Regions from separate parts of the Thalassotalea aquiviva genome, predicted to be linked through region 1. Evidence: riboswitches for the same ligand, from Rfam matches in the RefSeq annotation. Region 1 holds a riboswitch; the other holds the start of a gene.
The links. A riboswitch is a leader RNA that binds a small molecule or an ion and turns the genes downstream of it on or off. The one in region 1 is predicted to bind molybdenum cofactor.
Positions count from the first base shown of each region.

Region 2: another riboswitch for molybdenum cofactor. It lies ahead of moaA (GTP 3',8-cyclase MoaA); the one in region 1 lies ahead of moaA (GTP 3',8-cyclase MoaA).

Region 1 is NZ_CP166961.1:609,381-615,471, forward strand. Features, by position in the region: gene ACAY00_RS02695 (molybdopterin-dependent oxidoreductase) at 1-427, shown strand, start outside; gene ACAY00_RS02700 (4Fe-4S dicluster domain-containing protein) at 431-1,093, shown strand; gene nrfD (NrfD/PsrC family molybdoenzyme membrane anchor subunit) at 1,081-2,346, shown strand; molybdenum cofactor riboswitch at 2,501-2,635, shown strand; gene moaA (GTP 3',8-cyclase MoaA) at 2,624-3,592, shown strand; gene ACAY00_RS02715 (molybdenum cofactor guanylyltransferase) at 3,595-4,167, shown strand; gene glp (gephyrin-like molybdotransferase Glp) at 4,157-5,413, shown strand; gene ACAY00_RS02725 (hypothetical protein) at 5,428-6,091, opposite strand, start outside.
Region 2 is NZ_CP166961.1:1,109,924-1,116,014, forward strand. Features, by position in the region: gene modA (molybdate ABC transporter substrate-binding protein) at 1-306, opposite strand, end outside; gene moaE (molybdopterin synthase catalytic subunit MoaE) at 300-776, opposite strand; gene moaD (molybdopterin converting factor subunit 1) at 788-1,039, opposite strand; gene moaC (cyclic pyranopterin monophosphate synthase MoaC) at 1,036-1,512, opposite strand; gene moaB (molybdenum cofactor biosynthesis protein B) at 1,518-2,069, opposite strand; gene ACAY00_RS05025 (molybdenum cofactor guanylyltransferase) at 2,083-2,685, opposite strand; gene moaA (GTP 3',8-cyclase MoaA) at 2,688-3,659, opposite strand; molybdenum cofactor riboswitch at 3,647-3,811, opposite strand; gene ACAY00_RS05035 (alginate export family protein) at 3,898-5,115, opposite strand; gene glp (gephyrin-like molybdotransferase Glp) at 5,289-6,091, shown strand, end outside.

The DNA of each region.
Region 1 (6,091 bases):
CGACCCTATGCCAACTTGGAAACAAGATGAGTATGTCAAAGTCCCAGTTGGAAAGTTCAAGTTTATTACTGGACGTCATGCGATACAGACTCAAAACGCTACTCAAAATAATGTGATGTTGCTTGATTTGATGCGCGAAAACTATGCATGGATTAACGATGCTGAAGCTAAGAAACTTGGCATTGAGCATGGCGATATGATTGAGATCAGTAGTAGTGTTGGCACGGTTCGTATCAAAGCGTATCCGACGCCAAAAATTGTACCGGAGTCTATTTTTTACGTTCATGGTTTTGGTGCAAAATCAGATGGTCAAACGTTTGCACACAGAAACGGTGCGAGTGACAACGAAATCATAGAAGGGGTCATTGAACCTGTCTATGGCTCGGCCATTATGCATCAAACTCTCGTTACGGTTAAGAAGGTCTAATATATGAACTACGCAATGGCTCTAGATTATCAAAACTGCATCAATTGCCGAGCTTGTGAGGTCGCATGTAAAGAAGAAAACGGCGTTCAACTCGGTGCAGACAAACAGCGTATCTGGGTGGGTATGGTAGAAGGTCAAGCTAATGGCAAACCTTTTGTTAATCTATACCCTTCACAATGTAATCATTGTATCGACGCCCCCTGCGTATCGGTTTGCCCGACTAAGGCTAGCCGTTACATTGCAGGCGGTATCATTAAGGTTGAAGCGGATAAATGTATTTTATGTAAAAGTTGCATGGAGTCGTGTCCATATGACGCAAGATTTATCGATGACACCAAAACCGCAGTCGATAAGTGTACGTTTTGCGCCCATCAAATCGCCGAAACGGGCACTACCGCCTGTCAGGCAACCTGTCCGACTAAGGTTCGCACCTTTGGTGACTTGGACGACCCGAATAGCGATCTTGTGAAACTGCTTGAGAAAAGACGCTTTTTCTTTCAAAAAGAAGAGCTTGGTACTTTACCAAAACTTTTCTATTTGGTTCCTGAAGATGAGGCATACGCTAAACAAAGCATCGGCCCTAATACCAAAATACACACTTGGGAAGAGATAAAACCGTTGTATGAGCGCGCAGCCAAAAGAAGGAGTGAAGAATGGACACAATAACCTTTGCAGGCTTAGACATTAATAAAGTGTCGTTTAAAAAATTGTTTTTCAATAAAGCGATGCTATTGGCTTATCTTCTTTTACTTATTGGAGTATTGGGTCTTTATCAGGTGTTTGATCTGCGCTACTTTAGTGCCACGGTAAATGCCCATGATGCTGGGCTTGACCCGACCAATCCGGCATTAAAAGAGGCTATGTATCAAGCGATATTTGGTACTGTGGGTGAAGTAAACCGAAACCTTCCTTGGAGTGTGCTAATTTCAAACTACATGTTCATGCTTTATACCGGTAGCGGGATTATCTTTCTAGTTGCCTTAGCAGAACTGTTAAAACTGAAAGTCGTTGAAAAGGCCGCTGTGGGCTTTATGGTGCTAGGGCTTTCAATGGTCTTTGCAGGCTTGTTTACCATTATGACGGACCTGCATGTGTTAAATATTCCTTGGATGATATTTTCACCCAATACCGAGGCCGCCATTTGGATGATGTTTCCATTGTATATGGTCTATATTCCCTTTGTTTTGTTTGAGATATACCTGTTATTGACCAACAACAAAACGTTAGCAAGAAAGTTAGCCTTTGTGATTGTGATCATGAGTATTGGTATTGATCTTATTGAATATTATATTCAGGCTAAGCTCTTTTCGATGAACACGGCAAGGCATTTATGGACCGAGTTTCCAGCGCTAACCATCTACTTTATCATTTCATCGTTTGTCGCGTCGCTTGGTATTATGGGCTTATATACCTTTTTGGTGCACAGAGATAAAGCGGAATACGAGCAGCTACTTAACCTTATTGGGCGCACTTTGTTATTTGCTATTTTGCTATTGGGCGTGTTTGAGATCATTGGCTTGTTGAGCGTTGATAAAGCATGGACCAATATCATTTTGTTTGGCCCTTTAAGTTCACTTTATTTCATCGGCTACGTGCTTTGTATCTTTGTCCTTGCACTGCTTTTAGTGATTAAATCAGGGAAACCAAGCTTTACTGTTATGGCATCAGTTTTTGCCATTATTGGCGGCTATGTCGGACGACTTATCTTTGTCTATGGTGGTAATGCCGTACCTATGAGTAACCGCTTTGGTACCGGTTTTGAGAAAAATGAAATATATGAAGTGACCAAAACCTTCATTTATGCCACTCCGCACCTTGGCGAGATCTTTATCGTTTTAGGATCTATTGGGGTGTCGCTGATTACCTACAAATTACTCGATGGGCTTTTTTCAGTAGGCAAATTAAAAGAGCATGCATAATATTAAACGGGCTTATTTCACCAAATAAGCCCGTTTTATTTTCAATATATCCTTAATGGGATTGGTAAAAATTATCGTTTTAAAATGGCTTGATCTTGCGCAACATAAGCCGGTAATAAGCTTAGTTTGTTAGGCAATTTCAGGTACACTCAAAATTATTAAAGCAACTCCGAAGCCTACTGTCCTAAACATTAAATTGCATGGTTAGTTGGCCGTGGTTTAGCCACCGGGTCATAAAAGAAATTGCATGGCCTCCCGCAATTTGGAAAGGTGTTGAATGTTACAAGATTCATATGGGCGCACATTTAAATACCTGCGCCTATCAGTTACTGATGTTTGTAATTACAAGTGCAATTACTGTTTGCCAGACGGTTATGGCTGCAGTGAAAAAGTATCTCATTTGTCGGTTGGTGAAATCAAAAAATTGGTATCGGCTTTTGCTGATATGGGGGTTGAAAAGGTCCGTATTACGGGCGGTGAACCTGCACTAAGACGCGACCTTGGTGAGATCATCAGTAGCATAAAAAGCATCCCTGGTATTAAAACCGTGGCCTTAACTACCAATGGTCATAAGCTTGAGAATCACATTGCTGATTGGGCTGAGCGTGGGCTGGATGCCATTAATGTTAGCTGTGATAGTTTAGACCCTCGAATGTTCGAAGCCATCACCGGGCGACAAAAATTAGATCAAATATTGAAAGCTATTCGTCTTGCGCATGGCTTAATTGACTCGGTGAAAGTTAATGTTGTTATCCTAAAGCAATTCAACCTGTCTCAATTTGAGCGCTTTGTACAATGGGTGAAAACAGAAAGTATTGCCATTCGATTTATTGAATTGATGCAAACCGCCGATAACCAAGTTTTTTTTAGTCAAAACCATGTTAGCTCAAGCAAATTACAACAGAAGCTAAAAGAAGGTGGTTGGCAGCCGAAAAGATTAGCCGTCACCGCAGGTCCCGCACAAGAATATTGGCACCCAGAGTTTAAAGGCCGTTTAGGTTTTATCTCGCCCTATGCAAAAGATTTTTGTAACACTTGCAATCGCTTACGCATATCGTCGGTTGGCAAACTTCACCTTTGCTTGTTTTCTGAGCAAGGCCATGAATTACGTCCGCTTTTAAAGCAAGTCACGCATCAGCAGTTGTGTGCGCACATTGAGCAGTTATTAAGTCAAAAAGTTGAAGCTCATCAATTACAACAAGGTAGCACCGGCTTAACGTCTCATTTGGCGATGATTGGCGGTTAGTTATGAAAATGATAGGTGTTGTATTAGCCGGCGGACGCTCTTCTAGAATGGGGCAAGATAAAGCCTTGCTCGCACATAAAAATGTCAACATGTTAGCCTTTAGCGAAAAAGTCTTACGTGACTGTGGTTGTGACGAGGTACTTATTAGTCGCAATGAGAAGGGCTTTATTCAAGATAGCATCGAAAATGTAGGCCCACTTGGTGGGATCTACTCCGTACTTAATCACCTTGAAGCGGATGCTTGGCTTGTGATCTTGCCGGTCGACTTACCTTGTATTGACGCGCAAACACTGGCGACATTATTGAATTATTCAACAGCACATAGCAAGGCCAGTTACTATGCAGATCATCCTCTGCCTTGTGTTGTGCCTTACTCTATCGAGTTAAAACAACAGCTAAAAGATCGCCTTACGCAAACTCATAAGCGCTCGGTAAAGTCTATGTTGCATTGGCTTGGCGCACACGAATTGACAGTGCAAAGCCAAACAAGATTAATCAACACCAATACGCCTGAGGAGTGGCAGAATGTTACTCATCAGTTAAAACATCATTCAAGGAGCCATTATGGGATGTGATTGTCATAGCGTGAACGATACCTTGATGCCATTTGAACAGGCATTGTCTTTTTTGCTCAATACTGCCCGCAATGCCAATATTGAGCTTAGTGCTGAGCAAATACCGTTAATCGATGCGTTAGATAGAATTTTGACAAAGCCAATACACTCAGGCATTAACGTCCCTGTGCACAGTAACTCGGCGATGGATGGGTACGGCTTAGCCACAGCATATTGCGATGAAAACAGCGAGTTTGAGGTTGTCGCTAATGTCTTAGCTGGCGATGACTTTAACGGCGAGCTGGCGCCACATCAGTGCGTTCGGATCATGACAGGTGCCAAAATCCCCAAACATGTACATAGCGTGGTTATGCAGGAAAATGTGTGTCGAAATGGCGATAAAATCACTTTAAAAAAAGCCTGTAAAGCTGGAGATAATATCCGCCTAGCCGGCGAAGATATCCAACAAGGCGCATTGTTATTTGAGGCGGGCAGACAATTATCACCAGCGGATATGGGGTTACTTGCTTCGGTAGGAATCGCTGATGTTTGGGTGCAACGACGTCTAAACGTAGCCGTGATTGCCACCGGCGATGAATTGATCTCATCTGGCGAGGCGCTAACGCCTGGGAAAATTTATGAGTCTAATCGCTTTACTTGCATTGGCATGCTCAAACGATTAGGGATCAACGTCATTGATATGGGCATTGTCCCTGATGATGTGAATTTGCTTGAAAAAAACTTGCTTAGCGCCTCCGAGCAAGCCGATGTGATAATCTCATCCGGCGGTGTTTCGGTCGGTGATGCCGATTACGTAAAAGACGTCATTGAGCAGAAAGGAAATATTGGCTTTTGGAAAATAGCGTTAAAGCCTGGTAAACCCTTTGCCTTTGGCCAGTTTAACCAGCGCTTTTTTTTGGGGCTACCTGGTAACCCCGTGTCAGCGACCATTACCCTAGATCAATTGGGCATGCCTTTTTTAAAAGCCTTGCAAAGTAAATCATTACAATCGCCTATTTTGTTAACCGGCAAACTAAGCGTTGCACTTAAAAAACGCCCTGGGCGCAAAGAACTGCAGCGCGCTTGGGCCGAGCCTGACGGGCAAGGGCAATGGCGGGTAACGCCTTTTAATCAGCAAGGCTCTGGCATATTGTCATCCATCTCAAATGCCAATTGCTTTATCGTGCTAGAACGAGAACAAGGCGCACAGCAAGAAGGCACAGAGGTGCACTTTCAATGGTTAAGTGAAGAGCTTGCTAATCGTTAACGCTAAATTAATTATTAGTCTCGAACGCCAAATGATACAGGACACTTTTGAATGCGGTTATCGTTACTTATTGGCTCTAATGAGGTGATGTTAACCTTTCCTATTAAGTCATTCGATTGAGCATGACCTACCTCGTAGTAATAACTTAAATACGGCGTTTGCTTTTCTAACAAAATATAGGGGTAACCGGTTGTCCGCCAAACCCCTTTTAGTTTTGTCTGTCCATGCTCTATGTAATGAAAGATACCATTGCTTTTGAGCTCAAGTGCAATCTCAATCGCACAGTTTGTCGATATATAACGTTTGGCTAGATCGCGTACATGGTAGCCTTGATGGGGTTGAGTATGTTCAGGGACGACAAATAGGCCAATAGAGTTTTTTGTGTACCAGTGGTTAGAAGAGACTAGGGCGTTAATTGACTGTAAAGGATAGCCAAACGTATTGAGAGTATGCTCAACTTTTTCAATTATTTCGCTATCGCGTACAAAGGGCGAATAGATGATGCTTGTTGAGGTGATTTCTTCTGGGTAGGGCAATTGGTTTTCTTCAACATTAAATCCCAGTTGTTTAAGTTCACTTTTGATTGCTTTCGCCGCTTTGTTGTCTAAATAGCGTTTATTTAAATGAATGGTTGGCGAGCTAGAACAGCCCAATACGATAAAAATGAAAAAGAGGGAG
Region 2 (6,091 bases), 500 kb from region 1:
TAACTGACCTATCGCATAGGTGGTAGGTAACGGGTTTACAGTCAGGTTGGCTTGCTGTAATAATTGAGGGCGTAACTTATCGGCCGATAAAAACAAATCAAACGGTGCTCCATGTTGTATTTGCTGATAGAGCACCCCCGAAGCTGCAGATGATATTTTTAAATTTACTTGATGGCTTTGTTCAAAGTCAGCACGTAAATATTGCAAAGTCTGGCTAAAATTTGATGCAACAGCCACATGAAGTGTTTCGGCTTGGAGCTGTGAGAGCAAAAGAAAATAAAAAAAAGCGAATTTTTTTATTACCATTTGTGCGCTTCCTGCTGATCAGATTGTTTGGCTTCAACCCAACGCTCGCCTTGTTTGGTTCCTTCTTTTTTCCAAAACGGGGCCTTAGTTTTTAAGTAATCCATTATAAATTCTGTCGCCATAAAAGCACTTTTACGGTGCATACTTGTCACTCCAACAAAGACAATATTATCGCCAAGAGCAAGCTTACCGTATCGGTGAATAATAACAATATGCCCCAAAGACCAGCGCTTTCTGGCTTGTTCAGCGATGTTTTTTAAGCACATTTGTGTCATCCCTGGGTAGTGTTCAATTTCAAGGTGGGTGACGTGAGAGTCATCGTTAAAGTCTCTAACTCGACCCGTAAAAGTAACGGTGGCACCATCTTTGACATTGCCTTGCTCAAGGTCAGTCATTTGTTCATTAAAATTGAAGCCTTGTCGTTGCACACTGATTTTGGTTAGTCGCTTAGTTGGTTTTGAACTTGTCATTTTGAACGACCTTAGCCACCGGTTACCGGAGGAAAAAAAGCGACTTCATCTTGATCAAATAATGGCTGTTCAACATCGACCATGTTTTGATTAACCGCGCACATAATCGCATCAGAGCTAAAAATCTGCTGCCAAACATCCCCTTTTGTTTTTAGTTGGGTCATCAAATCGGCAACGGTAGCGCCTTGAGGGCATTCGATGTCCAAACTCGCATGTTGCAGTTGTTCTCTAAAGGCTGCAAAAAATAATATTTTTAGTTTCATTCACTCACCCAATGGCCACTTTTACCACCTTGTTTTTCTAATACTTTAAGATCGGAAATGATCATGGTTTTATCGACGGCTTTGCACATGTCATAAAGGGTTAATGCGGCAACGGATGCCGCCGTCAATGCCTCCATTTCAACCCCTGTTTGGCCTCTGAGTTTGCATCGACTAAGCACTCTAATTGTTTGCTCAGTCGGCAATGTTTCGAAATCTATGTCGACTTTGGTGAGCATCAATGGATGGCACAAGGGAATAAGATCACTGCATTTCTTGGCTGCTTGAATACCGGCAATACGGGCAACGGCAAAAACATCGCCTTTTGTGTGTTTACCTTCTATGAGTAAACGAAAAGCCTGCTCACTCATAGTGATCAGTGCTTGTGCTTTGGCAACACGAGTACTGATATCTTTGGCGCTAACATCAACCATATTTGCTTCGCCGGCGGCGTTTAAATGACTAAACTGACTCATCCGTATTAACCTCTATGTTGACAATTATCGGCTAGGTTCAAATGTGGGATAAAGTTACAGGGCTTGTGAGCGCCATCTAATTGCTCTTTTATAATCGCATCCCAAGCGGTTTTACACGCATTAGTTGAGCCCGGAACACAAAATATAACGGTTTGATTGGCCATACCGGCAAATGCTCTAGATTGAACCGTCGATGTGCCAATTTGAGTGAACGAAATATGTCGAAATAATTCGCCAAATCCTTCAACACGCTTATCAAATAAAGGTTGAATGGCTTCAAGGGTATTATCTCGGGGAGTAAAGCCGGTACCACCGGTACTGATAATAGCGTGAATATTAGGATCTAAAATCCATTTTGAAATGATATAACGAAGCTGATATATGTCGTCTTTGACAATTTCTTTTGCCACCACGTGATGACCCGAGCTCGTTGCTCTTTCGGCTAAAGCATGACCAGAGGTATCTGTGGTGTCTGTGCGAGTATCGGAAACGGTTAATACCGCAATATTTAAAGGGGTAAAACCGCTCGCATGGTTTGATGGTTGAGTCGTAGACATAAGGTTTCCAAAATTACATTGTTATTATTTGTTTTTGCGCCGCTCGCCATTGTTCAGGCGTATTGGTGTTGATCAGCGCTTTGGTATTTTTTAAATGTATCGACTGGCCTTGAGAGCGTCTTAATACTTCTTTAAAAGACGGGCCTTTGCCAGTATTCATAAATTCTGCGCTGTTAAATGTTTGCTGTAAATATTGTTCAACAACGGCAGTAATAGGTAAATAAACGGGTAATGAAGAGCGGTTGAAGTAACACGCTTTGCCACTTAACTCGCCCTTAAGGCGTAGTTCTTGTAAAAGTGTTGCGCTAAGAAAAGGCATATCGACGGGGATCGCTAACACGGACTGAGGCTGATATTGCTTTATTGCACTATAAATACCCGAAAGAGGCCCCCCTTGGGGCACAATATCTGCTAAGCCTAAACAATTTTCGCCGCTCACAATGACTTTATCTAGGTGGCACTGCGCCAATAAGTTGGTACTAAAATCGAGCATGGTCTGGTGTGTTAACTGAGTCGAACGATGCTCTAAAGAAGCGCCATTATGGGGTAGGAAGGCTTTGTTTTGGCCCATTCGAGAAGATAATCCCCCTGCAAGTACAACACCTAAACATCGCATGGCTAACCTCCAAGCATTGATAAATGTTTGGTGGCACCAGTAAAACCTTGTTTTAAAAAGTGTGTGGCTTTTTTATCGGCGAGCAAAGCCACCAATTTTTGTTGCAAAGCACTGGTATCATCATCTTGCAACTGTTCTCTAATCGATAGCCCTTGTTCGGCGAATAAACACAAATGGACATTTCCTAAGGCGCTGACTCTTAAGCGATTACAAGAGTTACAAAAATCTTTTGCATAAGGCATGATTAAACCAATACTGCCTTGGTAATCTGAGTGTGAAAACTCTTGTGCAGGGCCTGCTGTTTTTGTCCTAATGTTAGGTAGCCAGCCATTGGCCAATAATTGATTTTTGATGTGCTGTCCACTGACATGTTGTTGTTGGTAAAATGCTTTGTTGTCACCCGTTTGCATCAGTTCAATAAACCGAATACTTATTGGGGTATGTTTTACATAGTGAAAGAACGGTTTAAGGTCGTATGCATTATGCTCACGCAGCAACACGGTATTAAGCTTAATTTTTTTAAAGCCAGCGGTTAAGGCGTTATCGATACCGGATAAAATGTTGTCGAGCTTATTGGAGCCGGTGATGGCGTTAAACTGTCTTGAGTCTAAAGAGTCGATACTGATGTTAATGGCATCGATACCGGCGTCAAGCCAGGTTGGAAACTGTTGCGCTAATTTATAACCATTAGACGTTAGAGCAACGGTTTTTATGCCTTGGGTTTGTTTACAAGCGGAGATGATTTGTGGCAGATCTTTTCGCAGCGAAGGCTCGCCTCCGGTGATCCGAATTTTCTCAGTGCCAAGTTGAGCAAAGCCTTGAGCAATGCGTCCAATTTCAGCTAAGGATAAAAAATTTCGATCATGATCACATTGATAACCTTCAGGTAAACAATATGTGCAACGAAAATTGCAAACATCGGTGATCGACAAGCGCAGGTAATAAAACCTGCGCCCAAACGCGTCTTCTAACATGGTCACCTTTCCAAAGTCGGGAGGCTAACCGGTTTCCCCGTTAGCCCTGGCAAGCGGTAAGTGCAGAGCAACTTTGCTTGCGGCCAGTTTTTCATACAAAGCACAGGTTACGGTGTTTGCTTAGAAAAAAAAGCTCGGCGAATTAAAAAATCTCTTGTATTAAGACTAACACCTTAATACGATTTTTACAGTAAATTATCTAAAATGTTGTGAAATAGCATTCAGTTAGTTGGACTAATTAATAATTTGCACTGATCATAAACCAGAGCTTATTGGTGTCGCTGTTAAGGTCATCAGCATTATAATGCGCTGCTTTAAATAATGTTGAAACATGCTTAGTAAATTTATAACCCACAGAAAAGTTAATTTCATCACCGTACTGAGCGTTGCCTTTATTGGCTTCAAAATTGTGCCAAGCCAGAGCTATATCTAAGTTATTAAACTTGGTTGCTGCTTTTAAGTAAAAATCTTCAATACCTGAAGCCGGCGTGTTTAAAAATTGATCCGTAAAGCCCTGAAATTTATGCAGTGTTGCCAGTGGCGTTTTAAAGCCGATGCCATTATCTGAACCCAACTCTTCATAACCTGCGCCAAATGTGAATCCGGCGAGTTTAAACATGACTTCGGCAATATAATAATCGGCGTCATAATTATTGGGGTTATCCCCTGTGTCTTGTTGGCTGGCTAACCCTGCTTTGAGCATCATATTTAGGCGGTTAAACGCAATGTTACCTTGATACGTTAGGCCATAAGTGTTGCTTGAATTGGCAATAGCTTTGTCTAAATCAAGATAGTAATCATAAAAGACCAAACTGTGACTTTTGTTGATGCTGTATTTGGCGTTGAACAAACCAATATCGCCATGAAAATCAGAATTGGTTGGGTGCTTTTCACCAAAAATTCGATTAACGTTAAACACATAACTGGCATCCAATTTAAAGCTTTTAAAAGGCGAAAATTGCAGGCGATATCCGTCATATGTCTGTTCGTTTTGACGCCAACCGACCCCACCGACAAAACGTTGGTCATCAAGGTTTATTCTTTGTCTGCCCAGGGTGAAGGTAAAATTTTCCCCTAAGTAATTTATATTAGCTTGGTTGATTTCAGTGCCATTTGGATCGGCGACAACGGGGTAGTCAACTCTGCCATTTATCGTATTATTAAAGCTATCATTGCCAATATAAGTAACGTTGTCGGCCTCAACTAAAGCGTTGAAACCAGAGACTTTACCTGTGGTAACGCTGACTCGACTTTTTAACGTTGAGGCAAGAGCATCTTCATCAAGATTGTCTTGGTCGACGGATTCAAGTCGATATCGAAAAGACAAGTTAACCTTAGCTTCGGTCATGGCTTTGGCTACATCATCACCGATGTGAGCTTGTGCGGATAATGAGCTTATTGATAAAAGTGGTAAAGCGTAAAGTGACATTGAAATCGATTTATTGGTATGCAGCATAACAATTCTCCCGATGCTGTTAGGTCCTAGTTATAGTCTTAGGAATTGACATTATTAATATAAAAAACAGCTGGTTGATTGTTGTTTTTAGGTTCTGATTTTTACAAAATACTTTGGCTTTTGCCCTTATTGAATTAGGATAAAGAACACCTACTGTCGCTAAAGGAGCCGCTATGTCGGATACTTGTTTCGCCCCTAAATTGATGCCTTTTGATATTGCCTTAACGTCTTTACTCGATGGAGTTCACTGTACCCGTGAAACCAAGACTCTATCTTTAGAAGACAGTATAGACCATGTTCTAGCTGAAGATGTTGTTTCCAAGGTCAATGTGCCCCCGCATGATAATTCCGCAATGGACGGTTTTGCTTTTCATTCGTCTAGTTTTAGCGATAACCCCAATCAGAGTTTAACCCTTGTTGGTAAAGCGATGGCCGGTCGGCCTTTTTCTCGCCGTGTTGAAACGGGGGAGTGTGTGCGTATTATGACTGGAGCAAAAATTCCGACAGGTTGCGATACGGTGGTAATGCAAGAAAATACCAAAATCGTTGAGCATCAGGTAACGGTTAATGCAATACCAAAAGTGGGTAACAATATTCGTTTACAAGGTGAAGATATCCATCAAAACACCGTATTAATGCGCCAAGGAGATAAAATTCGTCCAGTAGATATTGGTCTGCTTGCATCTTTAGGGGTGCCAACCGTTAACGTTTATAGACCTGTAAAGGTGGCGGTGTTATCAACCGGCGATGAACTAAAACCGCCAGGGCAAGCATTGGCTGAAGGTGAAATTTACGAAAGTAATAGGCCGGTTTTAAAAGCTTTGCTTTCGCGTCTTAATTGTCAGGTTATTGACTTTGGCATTATTAAAGATGATAAGCAGGAGTTAGAGCAAACTTTTAAGTTGGCTGCTCATCAAGCTGATGTGGTGATTTCAACCGGAGGTGTGTCTGTCGGTGAGGCTGACTATACCAAAGA